Regions from separate parts of the Terrabacter sp. P2_E3 genome, predicted to be linked through region 2. Evidence: riboswitches for the same ligand, from Rfam matches in the RefSeq annotation. Region 2 holds a riboswitch; the other holds the start of a gene.
The links. Region 2 has a riboswitch for S-adenosylmethionine ahead of metX (homoserine O-acetyltransferase MetX). Riboswitches for the same ligand answer to the same signal wherever they lie in the genome.
Positions count from the first base shown of each region.

Region 1: it holds a riboswitch for S-adenosylmethionine, as region 2 does, so the genes downstream of both, AC1DW8_RS20095 (bifunctional o-acetylhomoserine/o-acetylserine sulfhydrylase) here and metX (homoserine O-acetyltransferase MetX) in region 2, are expected to answer to the same signal.

Region 1 is NZ_JBFUEN010000019.1:23,959-28,035, forward strand. Features, by position in the region: gene AC1DW8_RS20080 (TfoX/Sxy family protein) at 1-48, shown strand, start outside; gene AC1DW8_RS20085 (TfoX/Sxy family protein) at 53-409, shown strand; gene AC1DW8_RS20090 (HNH endonuclease signature motif containing protein) at 453-1,955, opposite strand; SAM riboswitch class IV at 2,395-2,514, shown strand; gene AC1DW8_RS20095 (bifunctional o-acetylhomoserine/o-acetylserine sulfhydrylase) at 2,604-3,920, shown strand; gene AC1DW8_RS20100 (LD-carboxypeptidase) at 3,965-4,077, shown strand, end outside.
Region 2 is NZ_JBFUEN010000013.1:77,767-81,843, forward strand. Features, by position in the region: gene AC1DW8_RS17440 (RNA polymerase sigma factor) at 1-159, opposite strand, end outside; gene AC1DW8_RS17445 (universal stress protein) at 478-876, opposite strand; gene metX (homoserine O-acetyltransferase MetX) at 1,041-2,300, opposite strand; SAM riboswitch class IV at 2,316-2,430, opposite strand; gene AC1DW8_RS17455 (DUF4192 family protein) at 2,513-4,077, opposite strand, start outside.

The DNA.
Region 1 (4,077 bases), on a different contig from region 2:
GACCACGTCGCGACGCTCCCGCCCAAGGTCAAGAAGCCGAAGAAGTAGCCCGGTGGCCTCCAGCGACTTCAGGCACTCCGGCGATGCCGGCGATGCCGAGTCGGCCACTCGCTCGGAGCTGCGCGCGCTCCTCGGTGACGATTCCGTGGTCGAGCTGCGCCCGATGTTCGGCACCCTTGCCGCGCTTGTCGACGGGCACGTCTTCGCCGTCGCGCTGGACGACGTCATCGGGGTGAAGCTCGACCCGGATGCTCGGGCCGAGCTCGAGACCCTGCCCGGCTCGGAGGTCCTGACGATGGGCAGCCGGCGGATGACGGCGTACCGCAGCCTCCCCGCAGGCATGCCGTCCGCTGAACGCCACGTCTGGCTCACGCGGGCGCGTGACCATGTCGCGACCCTGCATTCCTGACCCTGCCTTCCTGACCCTGCGTTCCTGACGCGGCGCGGCCCACTCAGAAGGGTGGTGGGTCGTGCGCGCCGAGGTGGCGATGGCCTGAATCGCCCTGCGACGGTGGGTGATCGGTTGACGTGGTGGGGCTGCCCCGTCCTGCCGGTGGGGCTAGGCCGTCGCGCCAGTTCTTGGGGTGGGTGGTGTAGGTGCGGCCGGTGAGGGTGGTCCAGGTGAGGCCGTCGTCGGGGGTCGGGGTGGAGGTCCAGATGCCGTCGGTCTTGAGGTTGTGGTGGAGGCGGTGTTTGGCGTGGAGGTTGCCGACGCGGGTGGGTCCGGTGGGCCAGGGGGTCTCGTGGTCGAGGTCGCAGCGGGTGGCCGGGACGTGGCAGTCGGGTCCGCGGCAGACCCCGTCGACAGCCTGGACGTGCTCGACCATGGCGCGCGTCGGGCGGTAGCTGCGGGTCGGGCGGGACAGGGCGCGGCCGGTGGGCAGGTCGACGGGCAGGGTGGCCCAGACGGATCCGGGGCGGGTGATGATCTCGCGGGCGTGGGTGGCGGTGACCCAGCCGTGGCCGGGGACCTCGCAGGCGGTGTCGGCCTCGCCGGTGGCGACCTCGAACGGCACGACGATCCACGCCAGCGCCGCCGCCTCACCCGGGATGGTCCCGGGCATGGCTCCGGATGCCGTGCTGGACGCGGTTCCGGACGCGGTTCGGGACGCCTCCCGGGGCGCCGGGTCGACGGCGTTCCCGGATGCTGCGCCCAGTGCCGCATCGACGGCGGGTCCGGGCGCGGCAGGGAGTGCTGCCCCGGGGTGGCCCGGTCGGTGCAGCAGGGCGTCGGTGGCGAGGTCGGCGCGGAGCTGGTCGAGGCTGCGGGCATCGCCCGCGCCGCGCAGCCCCCGGGCGGTGGTGTCGAGGCGGTCCATGACGGCAGCGACGCTCGCGGCGTCGGTGGTCACGGTCAGCCAGCCCATCCCGTCGTCGGTGAGCCGGCCGAACACCCCGCGCCGGGCCCTGGCGTGCGCGTGCCGTTCCTGGGCGCCGCGGGCATCGACCGACGCGACCGCCCGTCGCAGGCGGGCGGTGAAGGTGCGTTGCGGGACTGGCTGCCCGTCCCGGGACGGGGCGAGCACCGCCTGCGCGACCGACGTGACGTCCGCGTCCGGGAGCTGGGCGGTGTCGGAGACGACCTGCAGCGCCCGGTGCAGCGACAGCCGACCGGCGCGCAGCGCACCGAGGACGACCCGGTGCCGGCGGGGTTCGGTGGCCAGCGCCAGCCGGCGGGCGACCTCCCCGGCGCCGACCCCGGTCGCGAGGGCGATCTCCTCGGTGACGACCCGCTCGGGCGAGACCCGCGCGGACACCCGGGCGACGGCCCCGRCCGGGAGGGCGTCGACCTGTTGGGCCTCGATGCCGGCCAGCGCGCCGTACGCGGCGAGCAGGTCGGCCTCGAGGCGCGCCTTGGCGACCTCGAGCGCCTCGATCTCGGCCAGCACCCGCTCCCCGGCCCGCGCCAACCCCTCCAACGCCACCGCTGCAGCCGCGCGCTCACCGGCCGTCACCCGGGCAGCATCACCGGTGCGCCCCTTTCCGCAGGCCACCGCAGCACCCGGAACAGAGGCGAGTGCGGCATCGGCGCGCCAGCGCTCCAGCACCGGTCCCAGCGACCGGGACAGCCGGCCACGGTCGCCCGTCCACGCCACTCGCAGAGTCGTCCAGCACCCACCCCCCGGCACACCGGAGGACTCCACCGGTGACGGCGTGTACGGCACGGTGAGCCTCCTCTCGGTGATCCTTCGATGCATCAAGCAGAACAGGTGTTCGAACGACTTTCAAGAGGTGGACGATCCCCTGTGGACAACGAACCGCTCTGCCCTGCAAGCCATCCCGTCTGATTCGACCCGGCCCTACGCCGGTCTGAGGCCCTCGTCGGAAAGGGCCCGTCCACGATGAGGACACGCCCTCCCACGTGGCGGACACGCATACGTACACTCGCCGGTAGGTCATGAGCGCCAGCGACAAGCCCCGGCTCGCTGGCCGGCAACCCTCCAACCGCGGTGGGGTGCCCCGGGTGAAGACCTGGCCCGTCGACGCCACCCGGCGCTCGGGCAAGCGCGGAGAGCCTCTCTCCCGCACCGACCCGTCGGTGCACGGGGCCCGGTGACACGGGACCCGGTCAGCGACACGACCCAGGAAGAGCAGGACGACCGATGACCGAGCCCAACTGGTCCTTCGAGACCAAGCAGATCCACGCCGGCCAGGCCCCCGACAGTGCCACGGGGGCCCGCGCGCTGCCGATCTACCAGACGACGAGCTACGTCTTCAACGACACCGACCACGCCGCGAACCTCTTCGGGCTCAAGGAGTTCGGCAACATCTACACCCGTCTGATGAACCCGACGACCGACGTCGTCGAGCAGCGGATCGCGGCACTCGAGGGGGGCGTCGGCGCCCTCCTCGTGGCCTCGGGCCAGGCCGCCGAGACGCTCGCCGTGCTCAACATCGCCGAGGCGGGCGACCACGTCGTCGTCTCCCCCAGCCTCTACGGCGGGACGTTCAACCTCTTCAAGCACACGCTGCCGAAGTTCGGCATCGAGGTCGGCTTCGTCGAGGACCCGACGTCGATCGACTCGTGGCGCGCGGCGATCCGCCCCAACACCAAGCTCCTCTTCGGCGAGACCATCGCCAACCCCAAGAGCGAGATCCTCGACATCGAGGCCGTCGCGGCCCTCGCGCACGAGCACGGCGTGCCGCTCGTCGTCGACAACACCCTCGCGACGCCCTACCTCATCCGCCCGATCGAGTGGGGCGCCGACATCGTCGTTCACTCGGCGACGAAGTACCTCGGCGGTCACGGCACCTCGATCGCCGGCGTCATCGTCGACGCCGGCAACTTCGACTTCGGCGCCGACCCGGAGAAGTTCCCCAACTACAACACGCCCGAGGAGAGCTACCACGGGCTCGTCTTCGCCCGCGACCTCGGCGTCGGCAGCCCGCTCGGCGCCAACCTCGCCTTCATCCTCAAGGCCCGCGTCCAGCTGCTGCGCGACCTCGGCCCGGCCGCGTCGCCCTTCAACGCGTTCCTCATCGCCCAGGGCATCGAGACGCTGTCGCTGCGCATCGAGCGCCACCTCGAGAACGCCCACCAGGTCGCTGCCTTTCTCCAGGGTCACGACCAGGTCGAGAAGGTCGTGTGGGCGTCCTTGCCGGACAGCCCGTTCCACGCTCTCGCGGAGAAGTACACGCCGCGTGGCGCCGGCGCCGTGCTCTCGTTCGAGATCGCCGGTGGCCTCGAGGCGGGCAAGAAGTTCGTCGAGGCGCTGACCCTGCACAGCCACGTCGCGAACATCGGCGACGTCCGCTCGCTCGTCATCCACCCGGCCTCGACGACGCACTCCCAGGGCCCCGACGAGGACCGCCTCGCTGCCGGCGTGACGCCGGGCCTCGTGCGCCTCTCGGTCGGCATCGAGCACATCGACGACATCGTCGCCGACCTCGAGCAGGGCTTCACGGCCGCCAAGGCCTGACGCCACCGACCGACCCGCCCGAAACCGGGCTGAAGCGGATCGGCATGGCTGGCACGATGGCAGCCATGCCGATCCGCTACCCCGCCCCACTGCGCCCCGGCGACCGGATCGGCGTGACCTCGCCGAGCTCCGGCGTCTCCGACGAGCTCTGGCGACG
Region 2 (4,077 bases):
GATCTCGATGTCGTGGGCCTCGAGGGTCGTGAGGACCGGCTTCATCTGCTTCAGGTCGAGTCCTGCATCGACCTGGGCGCGCGCGATCTCCGTCCCGGTGATGGTGCCGCTGCTGCTGCCCTTGACCAGGAGCTGCATGATCGCCTCGTGCTGGAACACCTTCGGCAGGGTCTTGGGAGCTCCAGCGGTTGTTGCCTTAGGCACGGATGCAGTCGCCTTTCGTCACAGGTCTCGTCTGATGGTCGACCCGAATCCGGGCATGCACCATCACAACGAACGAGAATGGGGGTTGGTGCCGGAAGAGCTTGGCCTGTCGGAGTCGATCCCTGTTTCGAGCTCTCGGTGCGCCTCGTGCGATCCGGTACTCGGACATTATAAAACGGCGTACGCCCTCCGAGCGAACGCGCGTCCAACCCGCGTGCCGCGAACGGGCGTCCGGCCCGCACGAACCGGGCCGGACGACGTGCCGGAGAGGGCTCAGTCGCCCTTGACCGCGAGCACCGGGCAGCTCGCGTCGAGCAGGATGCGCTGCGCGTTGGACCCGAGGATCAGCTTGCCGACCGGGCTGCGGCGACGCAGGCCGATGACGATGAAGTCGGCCTTCTCCTCCTCGGCGACGGAGATGAGGTCCTCGGCGGGGTCGTTGCCCCGGACGAGCTGGCGCACCTCGTGCTCCAGGCCCTTCTCCTCGAGCAGCGTCTGCACCCGGGCGAGCTCGCTCTCGAACTGGCTGGCCTCGTTCGCGTCGAAGTCCTTGCCGCCCCGGTGGGAGCTGATGACGACGAGCTTCGCTCCACGCAGGACGCACTCCTCGGCGGCTCGCTTGAGCGCCGCGCGACCTTCCTTGGTGGCGACATAACCAACGACGATGGCCACTTTCCCGGACCTCCTTGGGACGGAAACAACCAGTGCTCGCACCGTACCCGATTACGAGGCGTCCGGCGCGTCCCGCGCGAAGTCTCACCGCGGCGTCGGCGACGCGGACGACGAGCGTGCGACAGCACCGCCTGTCGGCGAACCGCCCCGGCGCGCAGATGGGTTCAGTCGCGGAGTCGTTCGAGCGCGTCCCGTACGATGCGACCCACCTGGTCCTCCTCGATGAGGAAGCCGTCGTGCCCGAACTCCGAGGTGATGTGTGCGCGTCGGGACCCCGGCAGGGCGGCGTGCAGCTCGTCGGAGAGCCGGGGCGGGTAGAGGCGGTCGGTGTCGACCGAGACGATGGTGCACTCGGCGCGGACACGCTCGAGGGCGGCCTCGAGCCCCCCGCGGTCGCGCCCGACGTCGTGCGAGTTCATCGCCTCGGTCAGCACGACGTAGGAGTTGGCGTCGAAGCGCCTGGCCAGCTTGCCCGCGTGGTGGTCGAGGTAGGACTCGACGGCGAACCGGCCGCGGTCTCCGGCGCGCAGCGGGTCCTCACCGAGCTGGGCCTCGCGTCCGAAGCGGGTGCCGAGCTCGGTCTCCGTGCGGTACGTGATGTGGGCGATGCGGCGAGCCAGGCCCAGGCCGGTGTCGGGTCGCGCGTGGCCCTCGTAGTAGTCGCCACCCGCATAGTCTGGGTCGTTGCGGATCGCCAGCAGCTGCGGCTGGCACCAGGCGATCTGGTCGGCGGTCGCGTACGCCGTCGACGCGAGCACGATGCAGCGGTCGACGTCGTCGGGGTGCGTCACGGCCCACTCCACCGCACGCATCCCACCCATCGAGCCGCCGACGACGGCCGCGAGGCGGCGGATGCCGAGCCCGTCGAGGAGGCGTCGCTCGACGGCGACCTGGTCGCGGACCGTGACGTAGGGGAAACGGCTGCCCCAGGGTCGACCGTCGGGCGCGGGGCTCGCGGGGCCGGTGCTGCCCTGGCACCCGCCGAGGACGTTGGACGCGATGACGAACCACCGCTTGGGGTCGACCGGTCCACCGGGCCCGATGAGGGCGTTCCACCAGCCGGGCGAGGCGTGTCCGTCGCCGGCCTCACCGAGGACGTGGCTGTCGCCGGTCAGTGCGTGCTCGACGAGGATGACGTTGTCGCCGGCCTCGTTGAGCCGGCCCCACGTCTCGTAGGCGATGCGGACGTCGGGCAGCACTCCCCCGCGCTCGAGCTCGATGTCACCGACGTGGGCGAACTGCCGCCGCCCGACCGGGTCGCCGTCACGCCAGGCGCCGTCGGGCCGGCGGGGCTCCGGTGCCGTCGGGTCGACGTGGCTCGTCGCCGCACGGTCCCTCGTCGCCGAGTCGCCGGTCTGGCCGGTGCCAGCGGTCCCGGGCCGCGCACGGCGACGGGTGCTCTGCGTCCGGTGGGTGACGGTCATCGGGGTACTCCTCGGTCCTCGCGCTTGCACGCACCCGGGGACGGGGCGGCCTGGTCTTCACCCGGGGCACCCCACCGCGAAGGAGGGTTGCCGACCAGCGAGCCGGGGCTTGTCGCTGGTACTCATGACCTGCTCCAACCATACGCGAGGCCTCGCGGAGAGGCCGCGCGCCGTTCCACGACATGGACGGACGGCGCCGCCGCCGGAGACGCTCAGGCGCACTCCCGTGGCCGGAGGCCGACGTCGAGGGCGTGCCGCAGCAGCCGCCCCAGCCCGTCCTCGGGCTCCAGCTCGAGCGCACGGTCGACCGCGACCCCGGCCCGCGCACCGTCGCCGCACCACCACGCCATCGAGGCGAAGAGGGACAGGACGGGAACCGCATGATCCGCCGGCGTGAGTCGGCAGACCTGCTCGAGGCGGGACAGGACGAGTCGTGGCGTCGCAGCCTCGTCCCACTCCTCCCAGCCGCTCGGGTCGGTGCCGTCACCGAGCCACGACTCGGGAGCCGCGTCGGGCGCTGCGGCGAGGCCGGCCCGAAGGTCGAGCGAGCGCGGTCCGTCCCGGTCAACCGACGCTTCGAGCGCCGCGACGGTCCCCATGGCGTCCAGCTCGTCCAGCACCCGTCGTGCCTCGAAGACGTCGCGCGGCGGCTCGCCATCGTCCTCGTAGTCGTCCTCGTGGTCGTCCTCGTGGTCGTCCTCGTCGCTGTCGTTGTTGTCGTCGCCGGGGTCCTCGTCGTCGGTGTCGTCGTCGTGCCGGTCCGACGACGGCGGCCCCGCAGCCAGCAGCTGCAACAGCGCTCGGAGCGCGTCGGAGTCGCCCTCCTCGAGGCGTTCCTGCACGGGCGTCCCCGACCCCGCCGCGGTGTCGGGGTCGCCCGGGTCCGCACCCGATCCCGGGGAGCGACCGGGCTCGGCGCCGTCGGGTGTCCGGACGCCGGCCGTCTCGTGATCGCCCGCAGCCGGGGCGAGCCGGAGGTCTGGACCGAGCAGCACCCCGAGGAGGGCTGCGAGGTCGTCGGACAGGAAGTCGGCCGAGGCCATCCCGGGGCAGAGCCACGCCACCAGGGCGTCATGGAAGCGCGGGTCACGGAGCGGACCTACGAGGGACGGGAGCCAGTGCTCGACGCCGTACCCCTCGATCTCGCCGTGCAGCACCCCTCCCCAGGCCACGAGGGAGTCGTGGACGAGGAACTGGCGAGCCGTCGGGTCGCCGCCGTCGAGGACCCCGAGCGCCGCGCCGGGTCGGCGCCCCCGTCCTGTGGGTCGACGGCGCCGACCCCGGGCGGGCTTCCGGTCCGTCCGGCTCGCCCGGGCCGGCGTCCTGCTGAGGGAGCCACCGGCTGCCACATAGCGGCGCTGCCAGTCGTCGATCGCGGCGGCAGCGAGGTCGTGCCGGGGCTCCGTGGGGGCGAGCGGCTCGACGAGCCTCGCCAACCCCTCTCGGTCCGCCAGGACGGAGTGCCCGAGCGCCACGTAGCTCGCGACGGCCGGCACGTCCGCCTGCTCCGGGAGGAGCCAGCCCTCCGAGGGGCAGCAGTCGCACCCGACCGAGCGCCAGCGCCCCTCGAGGACCGCGAGTCGCTCCCGGACGACGACCCGGTGGTCCTCGACGCCCGTGGCGAGCGCCTCGAGCAGGGCCAGCGACTCGTCGCGCACCTGCTCGAAACCCACGAGGGCCACCGACGACGGGGAACCCTGGAGCAGGGTCGGCACCGTCTGGGCGGCGGCCTCGGCGGCCAGGGTCTCGTCGACGAGATCGAGCCGCGCGACGAGCC